3 regions of the Ensifer sp. 38_S197 genome follow, and region 3 is predicted to be linked to each of the others. Evidence: predicted binding sites of a transcription regulator. Region 3 holds the regulator's gene; each other region holds the start of a gene.
The links. The regulator LexA, encoded in region 3, represses DNA repair genes until DNA is damaged. The targets are predictions, from matches to a motif close to TGTTCNNNNTGTGTTCNG.
Positions count from the first base shown of each region.

Region 1 (9,909 bases), 2.0 Mb from region 3:
CGGCTGGGCGATCGGCGACGTCGACCTGGTCGAGGCCAACGAGGCTTTCGCCGCCCAGGCCTGCGCGGTCAACAAGGACCTCGGCTGGGATCCGTCGATCGTCAACGTCAATGGCGGCGCGATCGCCATCGGCCATCCGATCGGCGCTTCCGGCGCCCGCGTCCTCAACACCCTGCTCTTCGAAATGAAGCGCCGCGGCGTTTCCAGGGGGCTTGCAACGCTCTGCATCGGCGGCGGCATGGGCGTCGCCATGTGCGTCGAACGGCTCTAGTCGGCTTGGCGGCATGAACAGCGCCAGGCGGGTTCCATTTTCCCTCTTGCTGGCCGGTTCGCCGATCGTTCCCGCACATGCCAATCCCGCGCCTCTCGACGAGGCGCGGCTGGTTCAGTGCGTGCTGGAGCATACGACCTCGGACGACGAGGCCGTTTTCAAGGACATGATGGTTGCGGCCCAGAACGGAGACAGCGGCGCTTTGAAAGCGTCGCCCGTTCAGCGCAGCAAGCTGATGATGAACCTCGCACTCACCGGGTGCGAGGCGGGGATGTCTATGCCCGCGACGCCTCAATTCCGGGCTGCCGCCGGGCTCTATGGACGACAGATCGGCGAAAAGCTGATGAACAAGGCCTTTGAGAAACTGAACTGATCAAGTGGGAGGCGTGCATGAGCAGGGTAGCATTGGTCACGGGTGGGTCGCGCGGCATCGGTGCGGCAATTTCCATCGCACTCAAGAATGCCGGCTACAAGGTGGCCGCCAACTATGCCGGCAATGACGAGAAGGCCGGGGCCTTCAAGCAGGAAACCGGCATCCCGGTCTACAAGTGGGACGTTTCCAGCTATCAGGCCTGCGCCGAAGGCATCGCCAAGGTCGAGGCCGATCTCGGCCCGGTCGACGTGCTGGTCAACAATGCGGGCATCACCCGCGACGCGATGTTCCACAAGATGACGCCCGAGCAATGGGGCGAGGTGATCGGCACCAACCTCACCGGTCTCTTCAACATGACGCATCCGCTCTGGTCCGCCATGCGCGACCGCGGTTTCGGCCGCGTCATCAACATCTCGTCGATCAACGGCCAGAAGGGCCAGATGGGCCAGGCCAACTATTCGGCAGCCAAGGCCGGCGATCTCGGCTTCACCAAGGCGCTCGCCCAGGAAGGGGCGGCCAAGGGGATCACCGTCAACGCCATCTGCCCGGGCTATATCGGCACGGAAATGGTGCGGGCGGTGCCGGAGAAGGTGCTCAACGAGCGGATCATTCCGCAGATCCCGGTCGGCCGCCTCGGCGAGCCGGAAGAAATTGCCCGCTGCGTCGTGTTCCTGGCTTCCGACGATGCCGGCTTCATCACCGGCTCGACGATTTCCGCGAATGGCGGACAGTTTTTCGTCTGAGCGTCTGGACTTATCAGTGCTTTCGAGCGGCGCCCTTCGGGGCGCCGTTTTCATGCGAGGCCGGGGTGGCGTCACCTGTTCTCGTGGGATTTGAATCCCGAAGCTGTGCCCGTGATCCTGTTGGCGGCGAGCGGCGCAGACACTATATCTTGTGGAGAACAAAAGCGGAATGATGCGCGGGTCATGAGTCGCCGTCGGAGGCTCGCGTCTTGATCGAAGGTGTGCGGTGCGATTCTCATTCTCTCTGTTCGGTGAATCTTCGACGAATTTCGTGAAAAATTTTCCAGGCTTTCCAGAGTCTTGGATTCGGAATCCTTTGATCTGTCTGGCAATGGGACAGCCTGGATCGAGGCGAGTCGGCGGCCCTGATGCGCGGTATCCGTGCCAGATTCAGCATGTGGTGCAACGTTCGGTGTTGAAATCTATATGTAGCCGTGAACATACAGTGAATCGCAATGGGTCTTCGATTCGTCGCCGATTCGTTCCATGGCTGTTCCTGTCCTCGATGGCGCCAACCACAACAGGTGGTGCAATGGGCTGGGAGACGCCGAACGATGGTTTTAGTTGTCGGCGCCTCTTGCGTTTGGCTCGGTGCGTGGGCATGTGTTTGCCGCCAGCGTGAAAAGACGCTGCCGTAATTTCTGAATGCCCGGGATCGATGACGTGTCCGTTCACCCCATGATCCTGAGCGGCCGCGGCGTAACCGCGGTGCTCGGGCCAACCAATACCGGCAAGACGCACTACGCGATCGAACGCATGATCGCGCATGACAGCGGCGTCATAGGCCTGCCGCTGCGCCTCCTGGCGCGCGAGGTCTATACGCGTCTGGTCGAAAGGGTCGGCCATCACAATGTCGCGCTGATCACCGGCGAAGAGAAGATCTCGCCGCATCGCGCCCGCTATTCGGTCTGCACCGTCGAAGCGATGCCGCGCGAGACGACCGCGTCCTTCGTCGCGATCGACGAGGTGCAGCTCGCCGGCGACCTCGAGCGCGGGCACATCTTTACCGACAGGATCCTGCATCTGCGGGGCCGCGGCGAGACGCTGCTGCTCGGTGCGGGTACGATGCGGCCGATCCTCGAACAGCTCCTGCCCGGCATCACCGTCGTCGAGCGGCCGCGCATGTCGCAGCTTCTCTATGCCGGCTCGAAGAAGATCACGCGCCTGCCGCATCGCTCGGCGATCGTCGCCTTCTCGGCCGACGAGGTCTATGCGATCGCGGAGCTGATCCGCCGCCAGCGCGGCGGTGCCGCCGTCGTTCTCGGCGCGCTTTCGCCGCGCACGCGCAATGCACAGGTGGCGCTCTATCAGGAGGGCGACGTCGAATATCTGGTCGCGACCGACGCAATCGGCATGGGTCTCAACCTCGACGTCGACCATGTCGCCTTCGCGCAGGACCGCAAGTTCGACGGCTACCAGTTCCGCAACTTGAACCCGGCCGAACTCGCGCAGATCGCCGGGCGTGCCGGCCGCCACCTGCGCGATGGCACGTTCGGGGTGACGGGCCGCGTCGATCCTTTCGATAATGAGCTGGTCCATCGCATCGAGTCACATGAGTTCGATCCGGTGAAGGTGCTGCAGTGGCGCTCGAAGGCATTCGACTACTCCTCGCTCACCGCCTTGAAGAAGAGTCTCGACGCCGCGCCGACGGTTCCCGGCCTTGCCCGGGCGCTACCTGCGGTAGATCAGCAGGCGTTCGAGCATTTGGCCCGCTACCCGGAGGTCGTCGACATCACGACCAATGCCGAGCGGGTGGAAAAACTATGGGAAGCCTGCGCGCTGCCGGACTATCGGCGCATCACGCCCGTGCAGCACGCCGATCTGATCTCGACGATCTACGCGGATCTCGTTCGCCGGGGTACGGTGAACGAGGATTTCATGGCCGAACAGGTCCGGCGGGCCGATCATACCGATGGTGAGATCGACACACTTTCGGCGCGAATCGCGCAGATCAGAACCTGGACCTATGTGTCGAACCGGCCGGGATGGCTGGCCGATCCGACACACTGGCAAGAAAAGACGCGGGAAATCGAAGATCGATTATCCGACGCACTACATGAACGGTTGACGAAACGCTTTGTTGATCGCAGGACATCTGTGCTCATGAAGCGCCTGAGAGAGAATGCTATGCTGGAAGCTGAAATCAGTGTGAATGGTGACGTCTTCGTCGAAGGTCATCACGTAGGACAACTAACCGGTTTCCGGTTTACGCTGGCGACCGGCGGCGATGGCCCGGACGCCAAGGCCGTGCAGGGCGCTGCCCAGAAGGCGCTGGCTCTCGAGTTCGAGGCGCGGGCCGCACGTCTGCATGCTTCGGGCAACAATGACCTGGCGATTTCGTCGGATGGTCTCGTGCGTTGGCTCGGCGATCCCGTCGCCCGTCTGGCAGCGAGCGACCACGTCATGCGGCCGCGCGTCATCCTGCTTGCCGACGATCAGCTACAGGCGAATGCCCGCGAGCATGTTCTGGCGCGCATCGAGCGCTTCGTGAACCATCACATCGGTACGGTGCTGAAGCCGCTCGACGATATCTCGCGCGCCGAGGACCTCGAAGGCCTTGCCAAGGGCCTCGCCTTCCAGCTTGTCGAGAACCTCGGCGTACTCTTCCGTCGCGATGTTGCCGACGACGTCAAGTCGCTGGACCAGGACGGCCGCGCTTCGATTCGCAAATACGGCGTTCGCTTTGGCGCCTACCACATCTTCCTTCCGGCGCTGTTGAAGCCGGCTCCGGCCGAGCTGATCACGCTTCTCTGGGCGCTGAAGAACGACGGCCTCGATAAGCCCGGCTATGGCGACCTCATCCCGATGCTCGCTGCCGGCCGCACGTCCGTCGTCACCGATCCCTCCTTCGAGCGGACCTTCTACAAGCTCGCCGGTTTCCGTTTCCTCGGAAAGCGTGCCGTGCGCATCGACATCCTCGAGCGCCTGGCCGATCTCATCCGGCCGCTGCTGCAGTGGAAGCCGGGCGTGCAGCCACGCCCGGAAGGCGCCTATGACGGCCGCCGCTTCACCGCGACCACGTCGATGCTTTCGATCCTCGGCGCAACGCCTGACGATATGGAAGAGATCCTGAAGGGCCTCGGCTATCGGGCCGACAGCATCAAGGCCGAGGAGGCTGCGGCCTTCCTCGCCAGCCAGGATGGCGCGCCGGCGGTTGCTGCCGCCGCTTCCGAGCCGGCTGCTGCCGTCGATGACGCCGATGCTGGCGACGGTGCGGCGGATGCCGAGACCGCAGCCGCCGAGGCACCTGCTGCGGAGACCGAGAAGGCCGAAGGCGACATCGCCGTCGCGACGAACGATGCGCAGCCAGCGGAAGCTCAGGTTAGCGAGGCCGGGGAACCGGTCGAGGCCAAGCCCGTGTTGCTCTGGCGTCCGGGCACCCGCCAGGATAACCAGCGCCAAGGCGGCGGCCGCCATCAGGGCGACCAGCGTCGCGGCGGCCAGCGCCATGGGCGTGGTCAAGGCCAGGGCGAAGGACGTGAAGGCGGACGCAAGGGCGGCGAGCCGATGCGCGGCAAACGCCACGAGGGTGGCAAGTCGGAAGGCGGGCCGCGCCAGGACCGTGGTGACCGCCACGATCGTCACGACCGCGGCGGCAAGCCGGGGCAGGGCAAGTTCGAGGCGCGTCCGCCGCGTCGCGAGAAGCCGGTGGATCCGGATTCGCCCTTCGCCAAGCTCGCAGCGCTCAAGGAGCAGATGAAGAAGTAAGGCAGCACATGGAAAAACAGCCCACGACCAACCCGGCATCGCGCCAGCGTCTCGACAAGTGGCTGTTTTTCACGCGGCTGATCAAATCGCGCTCGCTTGCGCAAAAGGCGATCGAGGACGGCCGGGTGGCCGTCAACGAGCAGCGCGTGACGCAGTCGTCGTTTCAGGTCAAGGCGGGGGACGTGCTTGAGCTCGCCCTCGACCGCCGCGCGCTGATCGTGCGCGTGCTTGCCCCCGGGGAGCGACGTGGCCCCTACGAGGAGGCGCGGCTTCTTTATGACGATCTCACGCCTGAACAGCCGAAGGAAAGGCTCTCGGCTTATGATCTCGCCACACGCGACCGTGGGGCGGGACGCCCGACCAAGAAAGAGCGGCGGGAAACCGATCGGCTGAAACCCGATTTCGATCCGCGCGAGGATTGAAGCGCGTCGCGATCTTGCCGATCCGCTCCGTGCGCTTTACCGCAAAACTGCTGCGCACTTTGCGTGACATGCTTTAGAAAACTCTGCCTTTGCCGCGGCGTTTCGCGCATTGAATATTCTTGCAAAGGGCCCATAAAGCCTTTACCTGACAGACCCACGTTGGGTGCATCGGGTTTGCTTCGGCAGCTATGCGCGCCGGACATTCCTAGCATGCGCGGACGACGAGCATCACCATTGATTGCCGTCTGCCATCAAACGTGAGCATTGGCTGGAGTACCTCATGACGTACGTCGTGACCGACAACTGCATTCGCTGCAAGTATACCGACTGTGTCGAAGTCTGCCCCGTGGATTGCTTCTATGAGGGTGAGAATTTCCTCGTCATCCATCCGGACGAGTGCATCGATTGTGGCGTCTGCGAACCGGAATGTCCTGCCGAAGCGATCAAGCCGGATACGGAGCCGGGCCTTGATAAGTGGTTGAAACTGAACGCTGATTTTGCCACGAAGTGGCCGAACATCACGGTCAAGCGCGATCCGATGCCGGAAGCCAAGGAGATGGACGGCGTCGAAGGCAAGTACGAGAAATTCTTCTCTGCCGAGCCGGGCCAGGGCGACTGAGGCGAACGATCTCCATCGTTCGTCGAGGCTGACGCAGTGAGAGCGACCCAGCGCGCCAAACCTGGGGAAAACACGCACTGCGCTCGCAGTTGCGAGAATGGCGGCTTGATGACTGCCATGCAGCAAATTATTGATTTCGGCACTTTTTTGTGATAGGTTCCTTCTACTGATCCACAGAGGGTGTTTTTGCGCGCCCGAAAACCATCACGAAAGCAAACGATCTCCAAAACGCGGTTCTCCCTATTTACGCAACATGGCTTTGCTCTGTTGCGACCGCATTTCATGAGGCTGTTTGCGTTCCTTGGACGGACCAGGATGTACCCACCCGGCGGTATCCCCGTCTATCCCGGGCCTCACTGACCCGGCCCCGGCCAGAATGGCCGGCGCGAAACAGGGAGTTTTTGAAACGAATGACGACCCAGCAGAAAAAATCTTCGACACGCCAGGGCTTCAAGACCGGTGAATCGATCGTCTATCCGGCCCACGGCGTTGGCCAGATCGTGGCGATCGAAGAGCAGGAAGTCGCCGGCATGAAGCTTGAGCTTTTTGTCATCGATTTCGAGAAGGACAAGATGCGTCTGAAGGTGCCGGTGGCCAAGGCTGTCAGCATTGGCATGCGCAAGCTGTCCGAAACCGATTTTGTCGATCGTGCGTTGAAGGTTGTGCAGGGCAAGGCTCGCGTGAAGCGCACCATGTGGTCGCGCCGCGCCCAGGAGTACGATGCCAAGATCAATTCCGGCGACCTGATTTCCATCGCGGAAGTCGTCCGCGATCTTTATCGCGCCGAAAACCAGCCGGAACAGTCCTATTCCGAACGCCAGCTCTATGAGGCTGCCCTTGACCGCATGGCGCGCGAAATCGCTGCCGTGAACAAGATGTCGGAGACCGAAGCCGTGCGCCTCGTCGAGGCCAACCTCAGCAAGGGCCCGAAGCGCGGCAAGGCTATCGAAGAAGACGATACCCAGGACGAAGCTGCGTAAGCGCATTTCGCCGCATCAGTACTTGCACGAAGCCCGGCCATCGCGCCGGGCTTTTTCTTTGACCGAATGGAACCTTTCGCGCTGACGCGCATTTATATTGGCCGGCAGGAATGCGCCGCTTTCGCGCCGGGCGATCTTGGTTCTGTGGTCCATCACCGTTCAGGTTCGTGACTTCGAAGTTAGGGCGCCGCGTCGTTTCTTCAAGTTTCGACGGTGCGGCCCCGGAGCATCCCGCTTCAATTGGCATCACGGGAAGCGGAAAAGATGCTCTCGAAACAAAGTGCTAGAGCGACCTCAATGCGTTGATCTGAACGCACGGCGCTCCAGAGCGGGATGAGGATACGCGTGAGCGGTTTTCCGCTCGCATCCTGCTCTGGCTTATTAGAATCGATCACGATGATTTGGATCGACCCAATTCATAGTGATCTGGACGCCCCTGCTGCCGGACGCCTCATCCGTCCGGCCCTTTTGGACTTCACACGCAATGGCGCCCGGCGCCAGTCACGGAGTGATCGATGAAGACTCTCACTGCAGACCGGCGGATGATCAAGATCGCAATGGAGGCCCCTTATCTCGAGCGCGACGAGGAGCACGCGCTGGCCCAGGCCTGGCGGAACGACCATGATCAGGAAGCCCGCAACAAGATCGCCATGTCCCACATGCGGCTGGTGATCTCGATGGCAGCGAAATTCCGCAATTTCGGCCTGCCGATGGGCGATCTGGTGCAGGAGGGCCATATCGGCCTCCTGGAAGCGGCCGCCCGCTTCGAACCCAGCCGTGAGGTCAGGTTCTCGACCTATGCGACCTGGTGGATCCGGGCATCGATGCAGGACTACGTCCTGCGCAATTGGTCGATCGTCCGCGGCGGCACGAGTTCGGCGCAGAAGGCGCTGTTCTTCAACCTGCGGCGCTTGCGCGCGCGTCTTGCCCAAGGCGACAGGCAGCTTACATCGCAGGCTATGCATGAGGAAATCGCTGCGGCGCTTGGCGTCAGCATCGCCGATGTGCAGACCATGGATGCGCGGCTATCCGGCAGCGACACCTCCTTGCAGGCCCCGGTCGGCGGCGCCGATTCCGATGGCGGCGAGCGACTGGATTTCCTGGCCAGCGATGCGCCGCTCCCCGACGAACAGGTCAGCGACATGATCGACGGAGAGCGCGCCCGTGTGTGGCTTCGCGATGCGCTCGGGGCCTTGACGGAGAGGGAGATGCGGATCATCCGTGCACGACGACTTTCGGAGGATGGTGCGACGCTCGAAGAACTTGGCCTCGATCTCGGCATTTCCAAGGAACGGGTGCGGCAGATCGAAACCCGGGCGCTCGAAAAGCTGAGAGTGGCGCTCGCGACGAAAGCGCCGGCCCTGACCGCAGGCATTCACTGAAGCGCGTCGCGATCTTTCAGCTTCGCTCCTTGCGCTTTAAGCCTTTGATATTTCGCATGTCGTTGTTAGCGCGACATGCTTTAGCAGCCAGCATAGGTACCGGGTAGTGGCTTGGACCAGTCCGAGGCGCTACGCGTGCGTTCGCATATTGAGGTCCGCCCGCCCGGCGAATGCCTGAGCATTCCGCCGCACAAGCGCGTGCGAACTCGCCTTCGGTGAGGCGCCGTCGCTTACTCGGAAACGATTTTCACCTTGTCACCCGGCTTCACCGTCGAGGTAACCTGCATCGCATTGATCACCCGGAACAGGTCGAGTTTGCGATCCGTTCCCATCATGCGGGCAGAGAGCGTCGCGATCGTCTCGCCGGGCCTTACCGTCACGACCCGGATGCGCAGCGGCTTCAATGACTGGGCCTCGGCTGGCGTCATGCGGCGGAACGAGCTGCGCAATTGGTTGGCGGTCGGCTCGAGTGCGCTCGAACCCTTCGGAACGGCGGTGAGGAAGCGGTAGATGCGGTTGTCGATGCGGATGACCGTGACGTCGAAGTCCCAGCGATCGGCGGAGGCGCGCGCGGTCGCGGCATCGAGGCCGTTGATATTGATCGGCCTGATCGTGTCGGGTTGCAGGCCGGTCACCCAGCCGCTGGCGATATAGTCGGTTAGGCTGCGGCCGCCGGTGTCCGCCACGCCGTCGAAGCGTACGGCGATGTCGCCCGGGCCGGTCGCGAGAACCGCTTCCGCCTTGTTGTCGATCTGGAAGCCGGTCGGCACGTCGAAGCGGATGCCGAGCTGGCCGTGCAGGAAGGTCTGGCCGCGGACATAGCCTTCCTGCGGGCTGTCGCCGTAGAGCAGGCCGTCGATGCCGGCGAGGTAATAGTCGCGGCCGCGATCTCCGCTGGTGCCTTCCGGGCCGAAGGCGCGGGCATGCCGGCGCGCAAGGTCCACACGCTGCGGCGCGTTCGGATGGCTCGACAGGAAGTCGAGGCTCTGGTCGGATTCCGGATCGACCGCGGTGAAGCGGCTATAGGCCGCCATCGAATCGAGGAAGCGTGCCGCGGCATAGGGGTCATAGCCGGCTTCGCCGAGCATGCGCACGCCGATCACGTCCGCCTGGAGTTCCTGGTTGCGCGAAAAGGCCGCAAGCCTGAGCTTGCCGCGGGCGAGCGCCTGTTTGCCGGCGAGATCGGACGACAGCACCTCGGAGACCACGCGGCTGGCGATGACTTCCGCTTCCTCGCGCTGCTGGCGCTCGATGCCGTGGTTGGCGGTAACGTGCGCCATCTCGTGCGACAAGACGGCTGCGACCTCGGAGGCATCGTTGGCAAGGGCGAGCAGGCCGCGGGTGACGTAGAGATAGCCCCCCGGCAGCGCAAAGGCGTTGATTGCCGGCGAATTCAGAATGGTGATGCGAT
Region 1 covers NZ_JBXOVZ010000002.1:697,985-707,893, reverse strand. The annotation lists gene AC1Z3V_RS16670 (acetyl-CoA C-acetyltransferase) at 1-271, shown strand, start outside; gene AC1Z3V_RS16665 (hypothetical protein) at 318-644, shown strand; gene phbB (beta-ketoacyl-ACP reductase) at 662-1,387, shown strand; gene AC1Z3V_RS16655 (helicase-related protein) at 2,051-5,095, shown strand; gene AC1Z3V_RS16650 (RNA-binding S4 domain-containing protein) at 5,104-5,517, shown strand; gene fdxA (ferredoxin FdxA) at 5,798-6,136, shown strand; gene AC1Z3V_RS16640 (CarD family transcriptional regulator) at 6,547-7,116, shown strand; gene AC1Z3V_RS16635 (RNA polymerase factor sigma-32) at 7,632-8,498, shown strand; gene AC1Z3V_RS16630 (M48 family metalloprotease) at 8,729-9,909, opposite strand, start outside.
Region 1: AC1Z3V_RS16655 (helicase-related protein) is a predicted target of LexA. The motif match lies at 1,868-1,885, and genes of this name have one in related genera.

Region 2 (9,909 bases), 820 kb from region 3:
TGCCGCCATTCACGCTGGTGATGCTGCGCCTGGGCCTCGCGGCATTTGCCCTGCATCTCTATATCCGCGGCCGCTTCGGCATGTATCAGGCACTTTCCGGACGCTGGCGCGAGTTCGCGCTGATGGGACTGATCAACAACGCCATTCCGCACGCGTTCATCTTCCTCGGGCAGACCCAGATCGGCGCCGGGCTGGCCGCGATCCTCAACGCCACGACGCCGGTCTGGACCGTCATCATCGCCAATATGGCGACCGAGGACGAGAAGCTGAGCTCCGCCAAGATCTCCGGCTGCCTGCTCGGCCTTGCCGGTACCGTGGTGCTGATCGGGCCGAGTGCGCTTGCAGGCCTGTTCGGCACGACAAGCGGCATTCCGCTCTGGGCGCTCGTCCTGCCGGTGCTCGCCGCCGTCAGCTATGGTTTCGCAGCGACCTACGGAAAGCGCTTTCGAAATTTCGCTCCGCCGGTGACCGCGGCTGGCCAGCTCACCGCTTCGACGCTGATGATGCTGCCCGTTGCCGCCTTCACCGATGCGCCCTGGACCTTGCCGATGCCGCCAATGGCAGCGACGCTTGCCATCCTCGGCCTCGCCCTCGTCTCGACCGCCTACGGATATATCCTCTTCTTCCGGATCATGGCGGAAGCCGGCGCCACCAATGCCTCCCTCGTCACGCTGCTGGTGCCGCCAAGCGCGATCCTGCTCGGCTATCTCTTCCTCGGGGAAACGCTGCAGGCAGCCGACATCGCCGGCATGGCGCTGATCGCATTCGGCCTCGCAGTGCTCGACGGCCGCATTCTACGGCTCAGACACGCCGTCTGAACGAGGAATCGAACCGGTCAATTCGTCCTCTTCCGAGGCGCTCACGCACGATTACAATCGTTTATATTAACCTTGCTGAAGTGATTGTGAAAAAATTGTGGCAGGCTGAAAAAGATAAATATCTCAATATTATAGCCCTGTGAACAAGCATACTCCCCCTCACGGATTTCGCACTGCAGCACAAGTTTCGCTTTAACACATCGTGATTTCGCCCTATGTTTTAACGCGTCAACGCAGGGAGGGTCTTCCATGGGCCTTACACATTCGCTGAATGTCCTCATGATAAGTGCAGCGTTCGTATTCGTGGCCACGATGCTCTTCATCTGATGAGCGGCCGCTGACAGTCCAAACCGAATAGGGACTTAAATTTCCGGAAACCCATTTTGCAGCACCAAGCAAGCTAGACCGCCAAGAGAGCACAGGGTCTGATCGCTGCGACAGAAAAGAAAGCGCATGAAGGCCGGCCTTCATGCGCTTTCTCTGTTTTCGGGCAACCTGGCTGAAAAGACGTGCGGCAGTCAAAGCGCCACGGCGACCTTTGCACGTCGGCCAGGCGCTGAGCGCCGTAGACCGGGTTTACCGCACCAATTCAGGCAGCCGCTCCGGCCGCCACCTGGAGCCGCTGACCGGGGAGCACCACACTTGGCTCCGCCGAGACCCGCTCGAAGCCCACGAGATCGCAGACGGCGGTCACCAGCGGCGAGCGGTTCATCGTATAGAGATGGAAATCGCGCACGCCGCGCCGGGCGAGATCGACGATCTGCTCGGCGGCGATGTGGGTCGCCTCCTTGAAGCGTTCGGCCGGCTGGTCTTCCAGGTGCACGAGCCGGGTGACGATCGCCTCCGGCACGCTCGCGCCGCAGAGGCCGGCAAATTTCTGCACCTGCGCCAGGTTGTTGATCGGCAGGATGCCCGGCACGATCGGGATGTTGACGCCGGCGCGGCGCACACGTTCGAGATAGCGCTCGAAATCGTTATTGTCGAAAAAGAACTGGGTCAGGGCCCGGTTGGCTCCCGCGTCGACCTTGCGCTTCAGCATGTCGATGTCGGCGGCCACGTCAGGGCTCTCCGGGTGCTTCTCCGGATAGGAGGATACGGAAATCTCGATATCGTCGCCCCGCGCGCGGATCGCCCGCACCAGATCGGTGCTGCTGGCATAGCCATCCGGATGCGGCTGATACGTGCTGCCGATGCCGCCCTGCGGATCGCCGCGCAGCGCCACGAAATGGCGGACGCCATAGTCGATGTATTCGTCGATGACGGCATCGACTTCCGCCTTCGGCGCCCCGACGCAGGTCAGATGCGCGGCCGTATTGGCAAACCCCATCTGCTCGATCATCCGCCGCACGGTCGTCAGCGAGCGCGCCTTGGTCGAGCCGCCGGCACCATAGGTAACCGTCACGAATGCGGGACCGAAGACGGAAAGATCTTCCGCCGTCTGGAAGAGCTGCACTTCCATTTCGTCGGTCTTGGGGGGGAAGTATTCGAAGGAAAGCCTCAGATTGCCGCGCTCGGCCGGATAAAGCGTCTGTGCCGTCATTCTCAAACTCCCCCTGCATGAACGCGCGGCCGCGGCGTTTCATTCTCATTCACGGCCCGCCGATCGCGCGCCAGCCAGATCGTCACCGTCAGCTTTTCTTCCTCCGCCGCTTCCGGCGAAAGGTCCGTGGTCTTTTCGAGCACCAGGCCGGCCTTGGCGAGCCAATCGGCGATCACCTGGTGCGAAAAGCCGAGGCGCGCATGCGCATGCTCGTCGCGCAGATGCTCGAGCCGGTGCGGCGCAAAGTCGATGATGACAAGGCGACCGCCCGGCATCAGCATGCGCGCAGCTTCCGCGATCGCTGCCTCCGGCTCATCGAGAAAATGCAGCACCTGGTGAATGGTGACGAGATCGAAGGCGTGGCCGTCGAGCGGGAGATTGAAGATGTCACCGTGCCGGATCGACGCCTTGGTGATGCCGGCGCGGTCGAGATTGGAGCGCGCCACGGCGAGCATGTCGCGGCTGGCATCGACGCCGACACCGCGGCGATAGAGCCCTTCGAAGAGCTGAAGGATGCGCCCGGTGCCGGTACCAAGGTCGAGCAGGCTTTCGACCGGCTCGTCGCCGACCATCTCGCGCAGCTTCGCTTCGACGTCGCGCTCGCTGACATGCAGGCGGCGAAGCTCGTCCCAGCCGGCGGCGTTGCGGCTGAAATAGGCCTGCGCCTTCTCGGCCCTCGCCTTCTTGAGCGTCGCCAGCCGCGCCGCATCGCGCGAAAGCACCGCGTCGTCGGCGGATGCCGACGCCAGCATCGCCCGCACCAGCGCGACGCGGGCGCCATCCTGCCTGAGGCGGAAATAGGCCCAGGCGCCTTCCTGATAACGGTCGACGAGTTCGACCTCGGCCAGCAGCTTCAGGTGCCGCGAAATGCGTGGCTGCGACTGCCCGAGAATTTCGGTAAGATCGGTGACGGTGAGATCGCCCGCGGCAAGCAAAGCGACGAGACGCATGCGGGTCGGCTCTCCCGCCGCCTTCAGCACGTCTACCAGCGCATCCAGACCCAACTCTTTCTGAACAGCCATCGCGATCCCCATCAACACATAAAGATATGTTTATGTGATTTGCGAGATCGGTGCAAGCGGATTTGCGTGGACAGGCCGAACAATGGCGCACACAAGACAGGCTTTGCGCCCCGCGCACCCGCAAGACCCATTCCACGGCGCATGGCCATGCCTCAGCCGGACTATCTCATTCGGTCTCGATTTTATTGGATGCCTTCCCTGCCCGAGCGGCAAAGGAAAACGGGCGAAGCCTGCGCTTCGCCCGTTCCGTGAATTCCAGCTGCACCGCCTGCTTGCGCAGCCGGCTGCGGGCAATGGGCGCCGCACACATGGCGGCGCCGATCACTGATCAGCGCGTCAGGCGCTTGTAGGTGACGCGCTTGGGGTTGACCGAATCCGGGCCGAGGCGACGGATCTTGTCCTTCTCGTAGTCTTCGAAGTTGCCTTCGAACCATTCGACCTGGCTGTCACCTTCGAATGCGAGGATGTGCGTGGCCAAGCGGTCGAGGAACATGCGGTCGTGGCTGATGATAACGGCGCAACCGGCGAAGTTTTCGAGCGCGACTTCGAGCGCCGCCAGCGTCTCGGTGTCGAGGTCGTTGGTCGGTTCGTCGAGCAGCAGAACGTTGCCGCCGGCCTTCAGCATCTTGGCGAGGTGAACGCGGTTGCGCTGACCACCCGAGAGGTTGCCGACCTTCTGTTGCTGGTCGCCGCCCTTGAAGTTGAAGGTCGAGCAATAGGCGCGCGAGTTCATCTCGTGCTTGCCGAGCTTGATGACTTCGGCGCCGCCGGAGATTTCTTCCCAGACGGTCTTGTTGCCGTCGAGCGCGTCGCGGCTCTGGTCGACATAACCGAGATGTACGGTGTCACCGATGCGGATCGAGCCGCTGTCGGGCTGCTCCTGGCCGGTGATCATGCGGAAGAGCGTCGTCTTACCGGCGCCGTTCGGGCCGATGATGCCGACGATGCCGCCCGGGGGCAGCTTCAGCGACAGGCCGTCGATCAAGAGGCGGTCGCCGTAGCCCTTGGTGACGCCATCCATCTCGATGACCACCTGGCCGAGACGCTCGCCGACCGGGATGATGATCTGCGCGTCGCCCGGACGCTGGTTTTCCGCGGCGTTGACCAGTTCGTCATAGGAGCGGATACGCGCCTTGGACTTGGCCTGGCGGGCCTTGGGGCTGGATGCGATCCATTCCTGTTCGCGGGCGATCGCCTTCTGGCGGGAGGCCTCTTCGCGGCCTTCCTGCTGCATGCGCTTGGCCTTGGCAACGAGGTAGGCCGAGTAGTTGCCCTCGTAGGGAATGCTGCGGCCGCGGTCGAGCTCGAGGATCCAGCCCGTGACGTTGTCGAGGAAGTAGCGGTCGTGGGTGATCATCAGCACGGCGCCCGGATACTCGCGCAGGTGCTTTTCGAGCCAGGCGATCGTCTCGGCGTCGAGGTGGTTGGTCGGTTCGTCGAGCAGCAGCAGGTCCGGCTGCGACAGCAACAGCTTGCAGAGCGCGACACGGCGCTTTTCACCGCCGGAAAGATTGGTCACTTCCGCGTCGCCCGGCGGGCAGCGCAGCGCTTCCATGGCCATCTCGACCTGGCTTTCGAGGTCCCAGAGGTTCTGGCTGTCGATGATGTCCTGGAGCTTGGCGCCTTCTTCCGCCGTCTCGTCGGAATAGTTCATCATCAGTTCGTTGTAGCGGTCGACGATCGCTTTCTTCTTGGCAACGCCTTCCATGGCGTTTTCGAGCACCGTCTTCGTCGGATCGAGTTGCGGCTCCTGCGGCAGGTAACCGACGGTGGCACCTTCGGCGACCCAGGCCTCACCGGTGAATTCCTTGTCGAGGCCGGCCATGATCCTGAGCACCGTCGACTTACCGGCGCCGTTCGGGCCGAGGATACCGATCTTGGCGTCCGGGTAGAACGACAGATGAACGTTCTCCAGGACCTTTTTCGCGCCGTAGGACTTATTAAGTCCGGCCATATGATAGATGAACTGACGTGCCATAAGGAAATGCTCCGCAGGGAAAGGAAATTTGCCCGCTATGTAGGCGAATTATAGGAAGGGGGCAATGATCAAAGGCATTCGCGCCGGCTTGTCCCCTTAACCTGTCCCATGCGGCCGTCCTGCCTCGACAGCGCCCTCGCCGCCGAAGAAATGGCCCTGCGAGGCCGATCAGCTTCGCCCGGCCGTATCGGCAATACCCTTGGCGCATTTGAACTCGGTCGGTCCCGCCGCCTGGATCAGCAGGCCGAGGCTCGATGCCTTCAAGACGTCGCCGGTCAGCCCGATCGTCAGCCCGGTGATGATGCTGCGTCCCTGAACCGTCTGACAGCGCATGCGCACCCGATCGCCGGCACCGGCGCCAAAACTCTGGTCGAAGGCCTGCTTGATCGTCGCCTCATCGAGCTCGGAGCCGATGCGCTGGCGAAACAGGGCGCCGACCGCCGAGCGATTGAGCTCCTCCAGCATGCGCAGCTGCGCCGAGAAATAATCGTCGACCGAGCCGCTCTGGCAGGTGCCGCTCCTCAGCCACTGGTGCCGGTCGAGCCCGGACTGCACGCCGGGCATGGCGGTGAGCAGCCGCGCCGCCGTGTCGCCGGCCATGGCAAGCTTCGGCAGATCAAGCCAGTTGCCCTTGCGATCCTTCGCGCGCGCATCGGCCGCTACCCCGCAATAGCTCTTGCGGAGCGGCCAGAGGCCATGCAGCGAGAGATTGGTGGCGTCGAAACGCTCCGCCGTCTGGCTTTCGCATTCCTTGCGCTGCGGCCGGGTCTCGCAGAAGCCGGGTTGCCAGCTCACCGCCAGCACATATTCCGTGCGCGAGCCCGCGCCTTCGGTCGCCCCCTGGTCCGACATTTCCTCGCCGGCGGCGAAGGCAGCCGGAGCAAGGAACAGCGCCAATGCCGCCAGCAGTCCTGCCATCGGACCCGATATCGCCTTGCAGAAACTAACCATGATATCCTCCTGCGGAAACAAACAGGGAACGAATATCGCTCAAAACGGGAAAAATGCAACTCATAATTACGATGAATGCACATTCTCTTGTGACCTCATGCGCAACGAGCAACAAGCGGCGATTGCCTTTGCCTTGCAAATCGATTTGATATCGAAATGGTTTGTCGTTGGTGCCGGGGGAAATCGTGTTCGGGCAGGTGAAGACACATCAGAGCCCGACCGGTGCCACCTTGAGCTGGCGCCATTTCCCGGCCGCCGCCGATGCCCGCGGCATCCTTCTCGTCAGCCACGGCCTTGCCGAACATTCCGGCCGCTACGCCCGCTTCGCCGAAGCCATGGCCGCGCACGGTTTCCATGTCTATACCCATGACCATCGCGGCCACGGCAGAACGCGGGCGCCGGACGCACCGCTCGGCATGTTCTCGAACCGCGAAGGCCTCGACAAGGTGTTCGCCGATATCCGGGCCGTGCGGGCTCTGGCGACCGCGGCGCACCCGGATCTGCCGGTCATCCTCTTCGGCCACTCCATGGGCGGGCTGATCGCGCTCAACGCCGCCGAGACCGACCCCGGCCTCTATGATGCGCTCGCCATCTGGAACTCCAATTTCCGCCCCGGCCTTGCCGGCCGCGGCGGCCAGGTTATCCTCAAGATCGAGAAGGCGTTGAAGGGCTCGGACGTGCCGAGCCCGCTTTTGACCAAGCTCACCTTCGGCATGTGGGGCGGCGCCATAAAGGATCGCAAGACCGATCTCGACTGGCTCTCCCGCGACGATGCCGAGGTCGCGAAATACGCAGCCGATCCGCTTTGCGGCTTCGATGCGACCGTCTCGCTCTGGCTCGACCTCTTCCGCCTGTCCTTCGGTGGTGCCCGGCCCGACCGTCTGGCACGGCTCCGCAAGGACCTGCCCATCCATCTCGTCGGCGGCAGCGCCGACCCGTCCACGGAGATGGGCAACGCCGTGCGCTGGCTCGGTACCAAGATGAAGGCGGCCGGCCTGCGCAACGTCACCGTCACCGTCTATGATGGCATGCGCCACGAGACCCTGAACGAACTTGGCCGGGAACAGGCGACCGCGGACTTTGCCGCCTGGTGCTTGGGCGTCGTCGCAGGCAAGCGCTGACCGGAAATCCCATGACCGACATGTCCCTTCCCAAGATCGCAGCGGACCACAATCGCATCTCTTTTGGGCTGACGCTGATGGTGATCTCGGTGCTGTTGTCGCCGCTGATCTTTATCTTCGCGAAGCTGGCGATCACCACCGTTCCCTCGGCCGAGATTACTGCCGTCCGCTTCCTGCTGCAGGTCGTCTTCATCCTGCCGATCGTGCTCGTCCGCGGCAGCCTCTTCGATCTCACCTGGCGCAAGACCGGGCTCCATGCGCTGCGCGGCGGTCTTCTGGTCGTGACGATGCTCTCCTTCATCACCACGCTGAAGGTGATGGAGGTTGCCGACGCGATTGCGATCTTCTTCGTCGAGCCGATCATCCTGACGATCCTCGGCAGCGTCTTCCTGAAGGAAACGATCGGCTGGCGGCGCTATACCGCCTGCGGCGTCGGCTTCTTCGGCGCACTGCTCGTCATCCAGCCGAGCATGCAGGAGGTCGGGCCGATCGCGCTTTTACCTGTTGTCGCCGCCTTCGGCCTCGCCGTGTTCCTGCTCGTCACCCGCATGGTGGCGCAGAACGAGGACCCCTGGTCTATGCAGTTTCATGCCGGCATCTGGGGTGGGCTCTTCTGCCTCGTGCTGCTCTATTTCGGTGAAGGCACCGGCTCCAGCATCTTCGATCCGGCCTGGCCGGAAGGCTACACCTGGGCCTACCTGCTCGGCGTCGGCGTCACCGCCACCATCTCGGGCGTGCTCGGCGTCTACGCCTATCGTGCCGCCCCGGCTTCGGTGCTGGCGCCACTGCAATATCTGGAGATCGTCTCGGCCACGATCTTCGGCTGGCTCGTCTTCGGCGATCTGCCCGACGCGCTGAAGTGGCTCGGCATCGCCATCATCATCGGCTCCGGCCTCTACATCATCTGGCGCGAGCGCCGCGTGCACAAGGACACGAGCGTCGCTGCGGTGTCGCCAGCAATCTGACAACAAAGAAAGTCCATCGGGAGGAAGATCATGAAAACTGGAGGACAGCTCGTCGTCGACGCCCTCGTCGCCAATGGCGTCAAGCGCATCGCCTGCGTGCCGGGGGAAAGCTACCTGGCGGTGCTGGATGCGCTCTACGACACCGACATCGACGTGCTCGTCTGCCGCCAGGAAGGCGGCGCGGCGATGATGGCGGATGCCTGGGGCCGGCTGACAGGTGAGCCCGGCATCTGCATGGTGACCCGCGGCCCCGGCGCCACCAACGCGTCCGCCGGCCTGCATGTCGCAAGGCAGGATTCGATCCCCATGATCCTCTTCATCGGCCAGGTGCAGAGCGAAGCGCGCGAGCGCGAGGCCTTCCAGGAGATCGAGTACCGCCGCGCCTTTACCGAGGTCGCCAAGTGGGTGGGCGAGATCGACGATCCCGCCCGCATTCCCGAATTCGTCACCCGCGCCTTCGCCGTCGCCACCTCCGGCCGTCCCGGCCCGGTCGTGCTGACGCTGCCGGAGGACATGCTGACCCGTAGCGCCGAGGCGCCCGCCGCCAAGGCCTACCAGCCGGTCGAAGGCCATCCGGGCCCGGCGCAGGTAAAGCGGCTCGGCGAAATGCTCAGCACGGCCAAGCGACCGATCGCCATCCTCGGCGGCACCCGCTGGACCGCGGACAGCGTCGCGGCGTTCCAGCGTTTCGCCGAGCGGTGGAAACTGCCCGTCGGCTGCTCCTTCCGTCGCCAGATGCTCTTCGATCACCTGCATCCGATGTATGCCGGCGATGTCGGCATCGGCATCAACCCGGCGCTCGCCAAGGAGGTCAAGGAAGCGGATCTCGTCCTGTTGCTCGGCGGCCGCTTCTCGGAAATGCCCTCCTCCGGCTACACGCTGATGGATAGCCCCTACCCGAGCCAGACGCTGGTACATGTGCATCCGGACACATCCGAGCTCGGCCGCGTCTACCGGCCGGAACTGGCGATCGCCGCAAGCCCGCGCGACTTCGTCGCCGCCCTCGACGGCCTTATACCCGCAGGCGAACCCGCCTGGTCCGCTCGCACGGAAGCCATGCACGCCGCCTATCTCAAATGGTCGACCCCGCCGGAAACCGGACCGGGTGCGGTGCAGATGGGCCCGATCATGAACTGGATCGAGGCGAACGTGCCCGAAGATACCATCTTCACCAACGGCGCCGGCAACTACGCCACCTGGGTGCATCGCTTCCACCGCTTCCGCCGCTATGCGACGCAGGCAGCGCCTGCCTCCGGCTCGATGGGTTATGGCCTGCCGGCCGCAGTGGCCGCCAAGCAGCTCCATCCGGATCGCGAGGTCATCTGCTTTGCCGGCGACGGCTGTTTCCTGATGCACGGCCAGGAATTCGCCACCGCCGTGCGCTACCGCCTGCCGATCATCACCGTCGTCGTCAACAACGGCATCTACGGCACGATCCGCATGCACCAGGAGCGCGAATATCCCGGCCGCGTCAGCGCCACCGATCTCACCAATCCGGATTTCGCAGCGCTCGC
Region 2 covers NZ_JBXOVZ010000002.1:3,510,929-3,520,837, forward strand. The annotation lists gene AC1Z3V_RS30095 (DMT family transporter) at 1-818, shown strand, start outside; gene metF (methylenetetrahydrofolate reductase [NAD(P)H]) at 1,408-2,358, opposite strand; gene AC1Z3V_RS30105 (ArsR/SmtB family transcription factor) at 2,361-3,380, opposite strand; gene ettA (energy-dependent translational throttle protein EttA) at 3,709-5,358, opposite strand; gene AC1Z3V_RS30115 (ribonuclease T2) at 5,527-6,309, opposite strand; gene AC1Z3V_RS30120 (alpha/beta fold hydrolase) at 6,495-7,430, shown strand; gene AC1Z3V_RS30125 (DMT family transporter) at 7,442-8,395, shown strand; gene AC1Z3V_RS30130 (thiamine pyrophosphate-binding protein) at 8,426-9,909, shown strand, end outside.
Region 2: AC1Z3V_RS30115 (ribonuclease T2) is a predicted target of LexA. The motif match lies at 6,323-6,340, and genes of this name have one in related genera.

Region 3 (9,909 bases):
GATGCAGGCATCATTGGCAAGCTGCACCGCCACGCCTTGCAACAGGTCGGCGACGCGGATGCGGGATTTCAATGCGGCAAACATCGTCGAGGTGCCGGCCGGGGCACCACCGGTACGCCAGGCATGCTCGGACACCTCGAAGGTGGTTTCGGCGGAAAGTTCGCCCTTGCCGAGAGCCTCAGCCACGACTTCCATCGTCATCAATTTGGCGAGTGATGCCGGCGGAATCGGCTGGTTTTCGGCACGCGAGAAGAGCACGGTGCCGGTTTCGGCATCGACCAGCAGGATCTGCTTTGCCTTGGTATCGAAGGCAGGCGTCGGCGTCTGCGCAAGTACGGCGCCAGCAAACAACACACCACCGAAAAACACCGCCGAAAACATCTTCATGCGCATGGGAAACTCCCGTTTCCCCTTGGCCATAGCAGCGTGGTCATTTTGGCACAACGCCGCTTACGGTTGTCGGACAGAACCGCTTGCTTTCTGGTGCTTCGCGTAATCGACAATCACCTGGGGGGTAAGCTGCTTCTTGTCTGCCATGATCGCTTCAAACGGCGACTCGGCGTCGCTGACGCGAACTTCGTAATAGGCTGCCGCGTAGGCCGCGTTGCCGTCGGGCATCGGGATGAATTCCGGCCGCTCGCGCGGGATCGGGCCGATCTCCGGGAGCATCACGAACTCATTCAGCGACTGCGGCTGGGCGAACTGCGGCACAGGCGCGGCAAGTGCCGTCACCGGTTCGCCGACGTCGAGCGAAGCCTTTGCGGGAACGGTGAGCGTGCCAAGGCTCTGATTGCGGAACGGCTCGTTCGATGCGACCATCACACCGGTCGCGATCTGGCCCTCCGGCATCACGCTCGGGCCACGTTCGCCCTTCTGGACATAAGAAGCCATCAGATAGGGCATGTCGTTGCCTTCGAGCGGCGCGCGGCCGACATATTGTACGCGCACCTGCGCGCTGCCCTTGCGCTTGATGTCGAGCATATCGGCGGTCTTCGAGGAGACATCGATGATGCGGCCATATTCATAGGGGCCACGGTCGTTGACGCGCACGATCACCGACGCGCCGTTTTCCATGTTGGTGACGCGCGCATAGCTCGGCAGAGGGAACGTCGGATGGGCGGCCGACAGATGCGCCTTGTCGTAGACCTCGCCGTTGGCAGTCAGCCGGCCGTGAAATGCCGAGCCGTACCAGGAAGCGACACCGGTCTTGTTGTAGCCGAAGTCTTCCTTCGGCTGATACCATTTGCCCTTGACCTGATAGGCCTTGCCGACCTGGTAACGTCCGCCGCCCTTCGGAATATTGTTTCCGTTGGCAACGCGCGGGCTCGCCTTCACACCATAAACGGATTCGGCGAAGTATTCCTTGCTGCGCGACTTGGACTTCTTGATGCTCGACGTGGATCCGCAGGCCGCAAGCGTTACGCACAGCATGGGGACCGCCGCAAGGCGCAATCCCTTGACCAGATATGCCGCATTTTTACTGGATGTCATCTGTCCCACAACATCGATCGAATAAGCCGTACTCGAAACCTTCCGCTCATGCCCCCAGCGGAAATCTCGGCGTCCCGAAACGGAACAGTCGATGAACCATGACAGCAACAAGGCAAAAATGCGAACTCATCCACAGATCAGCGCGGGATTTCATGCGTTATGGTTTACAGATGGTTGCCGGCGCAGCAGGCCTGCGCCCTCAGGCACGGCCACCGAGAAAATCTTTCGGCGATGCATGTTAAATCTTGCAAAGCGACAGGGCTTCGCGCAATAACGCCGTGCCCGGTAGGCCATTAGCGCCAACTTCAGGCAAGGACAGGTGGCCGAGTGGTTTAAGGCTCTGGTCTTGAAAACCAGCGTACGGGAGACCGTACCGTGGGTTCGAATCCCACCCTGTCCGCCATTCCCACTGAAAATGCGCTGGCGCCGGCATCGTTGTCGCAGCACTCACTATAGTGAGCGCCGCTGCTGCAAAGACGTGCCGATCCTCGATATCAGCCACGCCCGCACCGATCCCGACACGGCAACTTCCGTTCTCCGCCTTTCTGCATCGGCTGCATGACGTAAAACAGTCACAGCTTACACTCAAAGAGCTGTTGAACACGTCAGCGTGATTGCCAGGCTTGCTGGACTCCGGAACGAAAGCGCGGTTCACATCGTTAACCGACCCGTAGTCCCACCCTTGCATCAAAGTGGACGATCACCGTGCTTGCCGCCCTGCTCCTCGCTTCGATAGTCGCATCGCCCAATATGCCTGACGTCAAGCTCAGCGCCGCCACGGTTGACGAACTGCAGACCGATTTCGAATCCGCCGTTCCCTGCCATCAGATCGACGGACGCAAAGTGTGGAAGGGCGCGATCGCGTTCTACATCCAGTCGTTCGTCTATGACGGCGACACCCCTGTCGCGACCGATGCGGCGGACGCCGTGCTTCCCGAAGACAACACCCCCGAGACGGTGAGGGAATTCGAAGACGCCTGCTCGACCACGCAGCCGGCCTAAAGCGCCGTGCGTTCCGATGAACGCACCAAGGTCGCTCTAGCACCCTTGTTTCCGGGGCACCTTTCCGCTGCAACGATTCCACTTGAACGCATCCCCTGGCCTGCTCCACGACAACGCTCACGAATCGTTCGAATCAAACCCACGGCCTCGCGATGTGCCACGCCGCGGGCCCCATTTCGCACGTATTCATCGCCCAAACCCGCTTTGCTCCCGTAAAAGTGACCGATCGACAGGCGCAGACGCGCCAATTGCCTGAATTCACGGAATTTTAGGCACTTGCAGAACACATATGGAACAGATAGTGTCTGTTCTTGATTTGTTTCACGCCTCTGGAGCGACGTGCCATGCTGACCCGCAAGCAACAGGAATTGCTTCTGTTCATTCACGAACGCATGAAGGAGTCGGGTGTACCGCCGTCATTCGATGAAATGAAGGATGCGCTCGACCTGGCGTCGAAATCCGGCATTCACCGCTTGATCACGGCGCTCGAAGAACGCGGGTTCATTCGCCGTCTGCCAAACCGGGCCCGTGCGCTCGAGGTCATCAAGCTTCCGGAAGCCTACGCATCCAGCCAGCAGCAGCCGCGCCGCGGTTTCTCGCCGAGCGTGATCGAGGGCAGCCTCGGCAAACCGGCTGCACCTCCTCCAGCCGCGCTGCCGAAGCCGGCGCCAATGGCCGAAAATAGTTCGGTTTCAGTGCCTGTGATGGGCCGCATCGCTGCCGGTGTGCCGATCTCGGCTATCCAGAACAACACGCATGACATCACCGTTCCGCTCGACATGATCGGCAACGGCGAACACTACGCCCTCGAAGTCAAGGGCGACTCGATGATCGAAGCCGGCATCTTCGACGGCGACACGGTGATCATCCGCAATAGCAACACGGCCAATCCCGGCGATATTATCGTGGCGCTCGTGGACGACGAGGAAGCGACGCTGAAGCGCTTCCGACGCAAGGGCGCATCGATTGCGCTCGAAGCCGCAAATCCCGCCTACGAGACACGGATTTTCGGGCCCGATCGGGTGAAAATCCAGGGCAAGCTCGTCGGACTGATCCGCCGCTACCACTGACCTCCGGACAAAATCTGATGTTTGACAGGGCCTCGCCGCTGTAAGCAGCGGCGAGGCCCTTTGTCTGTTTGCGACGATCTGACGTCGCGCCGCTTATTCGTGGATCGTGTATTCGCCGAGTTCGCAGAGGTCCTGGGTATCTTCGGTCGTATCGAGGCCAGAGCCTTCTTCGAACTCGAAGCGCATGTCGTACTTGCAGACATCCCGGCCGTCGGCGATGGTGATCTCCATGTCTTCTCCGGGGTTCAGCACCTGCCGGCCGAAAACATCGTCCTCCCACTCGTTGACGCCTACGGGCGACGTGTAAAAGTTCGTCAGTACCGCGCTCGTGTTGTTCTTCAGTTTGAAAACCAGGTCCTCTGCCCGCGCCTCGATAGCGGTCGCAGCAAAGAGGGCCAGTCCCGTCAGGACAAGTTTCGCTTTCATAAATGCCATTGCCTCCGTTTGATGATGACGGACGCTACCGATGCGGCTGATGCCAGCGGAGTCATCGTTCCCCCTCTACCGATTTCACCGAAGCGATAAGATCCGAACGAGACCTAGAAAACGTGGCTTGCGCGGGCGTGTGGAGGCAAAGCAACAATCATGCAATCGCTCTGCCCTGAGGCAGAACGTCTGTTCACACGAGAATGAGGTGAGAGTTTTTGGAGGCCTCGCCCGGAATTGAACCGGGGTACAAGGATTTGCAGTCCTCTGCGTCACCACTCCGCCACGAGGCCTCACAGCTCGGATAACCGAGCGTTGGCGCGGATTTAGAATGATTGCAGAAAAACCGCAAGAGGCATTTTCCGAAAAACGCGCCGTCGATTTGCAAGATAGATACTTTCCACAGAGCGATCGCGAAGCTCCGCCGATCGCATCCCGGATTGGCTTCAGCACCAGGGCGTCGCGTGCCCCGTCCATGGCCGCACCAGCCCTTCGTTGACGAGCACGCGCCCGATGGACTGGTCGCCGCGGGTGATCAGCCGCAGCTTTTCACCGGACTTGGCATCCGGACGGCCGCTCGCCGCTTCCAGCTTGAAGTCACCCGCATTCAGCAGTTCGCGCAGGCGCTGCTTGGCGTAAAAGCCGCGCGAACGCTCCTTGTCGCAGCTCGCCTGGCGGATGCGCGGTGCGTCGACGTCTGCCACGCGGATCGTTTCGCCACGGTACAGGAAGGTGGCACCGTCGATCACGCAATTGTCGTTGCGAATCCCGCAGAAATAAAACTGATCCGTGCGGATTGATGCCGTCTTCACTTCCTCGTTCGGCCGCATTTCAGGTGTCGGCGCCTTTGCACCGACGTCAACGGACGGCACCGGCGTGGCAAGCGCGACTCTCGTCACCGGATTCGGTTTCTGCCTCTCGACTTGCTGGGCGGGACGCTCGTCCGTTTTCTGAGCGGCGCGAACGGGCTTCGGCTTCGATTCGTGGCGCGATGTGAAGGCCAGCACGTCCGATGCCACCGGCCAGTGTTTCAATTCGGCGCGGTGATCATAGGCGACCACGCCGCCAATGGTCAGCGCCGCAGCCAGATACCACGGTGCCATTCCACCTTGTTTACCCCTGCTCCGACCGGAATTCCGGCTTCGACGTTTCGTAGTGGCTTTGGCCATGCGTCCCCATCCTGATTCGCGACCGCATTATGCGTTTGATGGGTTGCCGAAAAGTTTTCGGCGCCCTCCCTCAACAAGGGGCTCGCTGGTTCGGTGGGAATCAAATGGTGGAGAAGCGGGAAGCGCTCAGGCTGGTTGCGATCCAGATCGATCAAATGTTTCGCGATCTATCGAAAAAGTGGGCGGCAGCTCTTGGGTCACGAGCCGTTGGAGGAATTCGCGCGTCCGCGCCAGCGTGCCCACCAGACAGCCAAGCGACGGCGGCGGCGGCGAACGGACGGGATATCGTGCGAAAGAACGATGAGGCCCAGCGGTATCATCCAGAAGCCGAGCACCGGCAGAAAGCCGAGAAAGCCGCAGAACACCAGCAGCGAGCCCAGCAGGATACGCAGCAGCGGCGATTGCGGCAGCGTGATGCGCCATTTGCCGAGCACGATCTGGCGCGTCTGCGGATCAATCCCGAAGTGCGTCTGCTTCCTGTTTTTATTCATCATTCGCTATCCGGCGTCTTTTCCCACAATTGGGGGCTTCTCCACAGCCTCGCAACCGAACTTGTCATTTTTTTTGAAAAAACCGCTTGGCAAATCAGAAAAGCATGCGTATTAGCAGCCTCACTTCTGAAGCGCACAGCGAAACAGCGGCGCGGATGATCCCTGGTAGCTCAGCGGTAGAGCACTCGACTGTTAATCGATAGGTCGCCGGTTCGAATCCGGCCCGGGGAGCCAGTTTCAAAGAGAGCCATTTGCAGAAATGCGAATGGCTCTTTTTCATTTTGCACCTATGTTCCCCGGGTGATCAATCCCATTCTAGACGGTACCTATGACAAAGGCGGCGCCGATCATCGTGTGGTTCCGCAAGGATCCGCGCCTTGCCGATAACAGGGCCCTTGCGGCCGCGGCGGCTGAGGCCCCCGTCATTCCGCTCTATATCCGGGAGCCGGATGAAAGCGGCAACGGCCCACTGGGTGCGGCGCAGCGATGGTGGCTGCACCATTCGCTGGAGGCCTTAGCTGCCCGCCTCGGCCGCCACGGCTCGCAACTCATCTTCCGCTCCGGCGCCCCGCTGGATGTCATCAGCGATGTGGCGCAGACCACGGGCGCCAGTCGCGTCAATTGGAACCGGCGCTATGATCCGAATGGCATCACGGTCGATACGTCCCTGAAAAAAGCACTCGCCGCCAGGGGAATCATCGCGGAGAGCTTTCCCGGGCAACTGCTGCACGAGCCTATGCGCCTGCTGACGACGACAGGCGGCCCTTACCGCGTCTTCACGCCATTTTGGCGTGCGCTCGAATCCAAAATCGTCCCCTCGCCGCCCGTCGATGAACCACGACATGTCGCGAAACCGGGGATCTGGCCGGAATCGGAAACACTCAGTGACTGGGCGCTGCTACCGAAGAAGCCCAACTGGGCAGCCACATTCAGCGAGATATGGACGCCGGGCGAGCAGGGTGCCGTTGCGCGCCTCCACGAATTTATCGACGAGAAGCTGGCAGACTATAAGGTTCGCCGCGACTTCCCGGGCACCGACGGCACATCCCTGCTCTCGCCTCACCTCGCTTTCGGAGAGATCTCGCCGGCGCAGGTCTGGCACGCGACGCAGGGAATGCAGATCGCGGACGGTGAAGGCGTTGCCACGTTTCGTAAGGAAATCGGCTGGCGCGAGTTCTCCTACCATCTGTTGTTTCACTATCCGGAACTCCCGCACCGCAACCTCGATCGCCGGTTCGACCATTTCCGCTGGCTCGACCGTGAGGACGATTTCACCCGCTGGACGAAGGGTTTGACCGGCTTCCCGATCGTCGATGCCGGCATGCGCCAGCTCTGGCAACATGGCTACATGCACAATCGCGTGCGCATGATCGCCGCCTCGTTCCTGATCAAGGACCTGCTGATCGACTGGCGGAAAGGCGAGCAATGGTTTCGCGACACACTGGTCGATGCCGATCCGGCCAACAACGCGGCAAGCTGGCAATGGGTCGCGGGATCGGGCGCCGACGCGGCGCCGTTCTTCCGGATCTTCAATCCTGTTCTCCAAGGCGAAAAGTTCGACCCGGACGGAGCCTATGTGAGGCGCTTCGTGCCGGAACTCGGGCGGCTCGATCGGCGCTATCTCCATCGCCCCTTTTCCGCTCCTGCCGCCGTCCTGGCAGCGGCTGGCATCGAACTCGGCACGACCTATCCAAATCCGATCGTCGACCACGCCAGTGCGCGGGAACGGGCGCTCGCAGCCTTCGGCGAGATCGCAAGCGCGCCGAGAGAACCGTGACGGATACAAGCCCCCGGTAGAATTCCACAGTTGGCGTCTCGGCCGATTGCCGCTAGGCTCTCCTTACGGATGCAACCGCTGAGGGGATGGTGTATGCGTGGTCCGGAAGCCGACTTTGCCGCATTCGACGGCGCGGAAGAGCTTTCCTCCGGCAATCTGGCAACGGTGTTGCGTGATTTTCCGCTGAAGGCACGGATGGTGTTGAACGCACTGGTGCATCTTCGGATCGGGACGCTGATGCTCTCCGCCCCCGATGGCCGCAAGCTGGTGATCAGAGGCAAGAGAGCGGGCCCAAGCGCGATCCTCACCTTGAACAACTGGAACCTGCCGAAACGGGCAGTAACAGGCGGCACGATCGGCGCGGCGGAAAGCTACATCGACGGCGATTGGGACAGCCCCGATGTAGGAGCCTTTCTCGAGCTCTTCCTCGTAAACGCCGAGATCGGAGCGCATTTCCCGAACCGGGCGCGCGGCCTGCTACAGCTTGTCGAAAACTTCCTGCATTGGCGCAATGCGAATACGAAGTCCGGCGCGCGCCGCAACATTTCCGCTCACTACGACCTCGGCAATGCCTTCTACAGCGAATGGCTGGATCCGAGCATGACCTATTCGTCGGCGCTCTATGCCGCCGGTGCCAACGATCTCCGCTCCGCGCAGGCCGCCAAGTATCGCGCCCTTGCCGAAGCGACCAATCTTCGGGCGGGTGATCATGTGCTGGAGATCGGCTGTGGCTGGGGTGGCTTTGCAGAATTCGCGGCAACCGAGATCGGTTGCAAGGTGACGGGGCTGACGATCAGCCGCGAGCAACTGGCCTTCGCCCGCGAACGCATCCACCGGGCCGGGCTTGCCGATCGGGTCGAACTGAAATTCCAGGACTACCGCGAGGAAAAAGGCATCTATGACCGCATCGTCTCGATCGAGATGTTCGAGGCGGTCGGCGAAAAATTCTGGGCGACCTATTTCTCGCAGCTCAAGAGATGCCTGAAGCCCGGCGGCAGGGCCGGTCTGCAGATCATCACCATCAAGTCCGAAGCCTACGAGGAATACCGATCCAATCCGGATTTCATTCAGAAATACGTCTTCCCGGGTGGCATGCTGCCGACGCGCGAACATCTCATCGACCTTGGCCGCCATGTCGGCCTACGCATGATCAACGACTTCGGCTTCGGTATCGATTACGCCCGGACACTCGGCGAATGGCGCGAGCGTTTCTGGTCGGTCTGGAACCGGATCGAACCGTTGGGCTTCGACTTGCGTTTCAAGCGGCTATGGGAGTTCTATTTCTACTATTGCGAAGCCGGCTTCCGCGCCCGCAACATCGATGTTCGGCAGATCGTCTTCGAATAGGAACGCATATGGCGCATCTTTACCGCGTCACACGTAGCGCTTAAGAGGCGGTCGATCCAATTCTCTATTGAAGGTTCCGCATGCGTCTTGCATGGTTTTTCCTCGCGCTCGCCATCGCGACCGAAGTGGTGGGCCTGACGGTGATGAAGGCCGCCTCATCGAACGGCTCTTATCTCGGCCACATCGTCATGTATGTCTCGATCGCGCTCTCCTACGTCTTCCTGGCCAAGGCAGTGAAGACGATCTCCGTCGGCGTCGCCTACGCGATCTGGGAAGGTTCGGGTGTCGCGATCATCACGCTGGTGTCCGTATTCGTCTTCGGCCATGTGCTGACCGGCCGCGAGATGCTGGGGCTTTCGATGGCGATCGTCGGCATACTGCTCGTCAATGCCGGCGAGCGTCACGACGAGGACGAAGCCACGACGGAAGGAGCAGCCAGTGAGCGCGCCTAGCATCTACTTCGCGCTGGCGATGATGGCAGGCATTCTCGATGTCGCCGCCAACCTCGCCTCGACCAAATCGGAAGGCTTTGCCCGCCGCGGATGGGGTGCCCTCTCCATTCTGCTGGTGCTTGCCGCCTTCGCGCTCCTTGCCGAAGCGGTCAAAGGCATGGAGCTTGCGATCGCCTACGCCGTCCTCGGCGCGACCGGAATCTTCGGCACGGCCATCTGCGGAAGGCTGCTCTTCGGACAGAAGTTGAAGCCGATCGGCTGGGTCGGGCTTGCGCTTATCTTTGGCGCCGTGCTGGTGCTTCACACGGCCTGACGCCGGCTCTCGCCAGAGCCGGCATGTTTTTTCGCCTCTCTTGCCTCGGCAACGACACCCGTCAGCCGCCTGATAAGAGCGAAATAGAGACTATAGGGCAGCAGACGCATGAGCTTCACCGCGTAGGTGAAATGCCGCGGGAAGGTGATTTCGAAGCGTCGGGACTTCAGGCCCGCAACGATGCGATCCGCCGCCTGCTCGGCACTGACGAGGCCCGGACGCGGGAAGCGTATCCTCGCGGTACCCGGCGTATCGACAAAGCCGGGGCAGATGATCTGCAGACGGATGCCGATCCGGTCGAGATCAAACTTCAGGCTCTCGGCCATGTTGATCAGCGCGGCCTTGGACGCGCCGTAGGCGGCGCTGGTGGG
Region 3 covers NZ_JBXOVZ010000002.1:2,692,687-2,702,595, reverse strand. The annotation lists gene AC1Z3V_RS26200 (D-alanyl-D-alanine carboxypeptidase family protein) at 1-393, opposite strand, end outside; gene AC1Z3V_RS26195 (septal ring lytic transglycosylase RlpA family protein) at 451-1,491, opposite strand; tRNA gene AC1Z3V_RS26190 (tRNA-Ser) at 1,805-1,894, shown strand; gene AC1Z3V_RS26185 (hypothetical protein) at 2,197-2,493, shown strand; gene lexA (transcriptional repressor LexA) at 2,838-3,563, shown strand; gene AC1Z3V_RS26175 (hypothetical protein) at 3,657-3,989, opposite strand; tRNA gene AC1Z3V_RS26170 (tRNA-Cys) at 4,209-4,282, opposite strand; gene AC1Z3V_RS26165 (thermonuclease family protein) at 4,436-5,092, opposite strand; gene AC1Z3V_RS26160 (hypothetical protein) at 5,356-5,649, opposite strand; tRNA gene AC1Z3V_RS26155 (tRNA-Asn) at 5,809-5,883, shown strand; gene AC1Z3V_RS26150 (cryptochrome/photolyase family protein) at 5,978-7,426, shown strand; gene AC1Z3V_RS26145 (class I SAM-dependent methyltransferase) at 7,520-8,773, shown strand; gene AC1Z3V_RS26140 (SMR family transporter) at 8,854-9,225, shown strand; gene AC1Z3V_RS26135 (SMR family transporter) at 9,245-9,538, shown strand; gene AC1Z3V_RS26130 (SDR family NAD(P)-dependent oxidoreductase) at 9,526-9,909, opposite strand, start outside.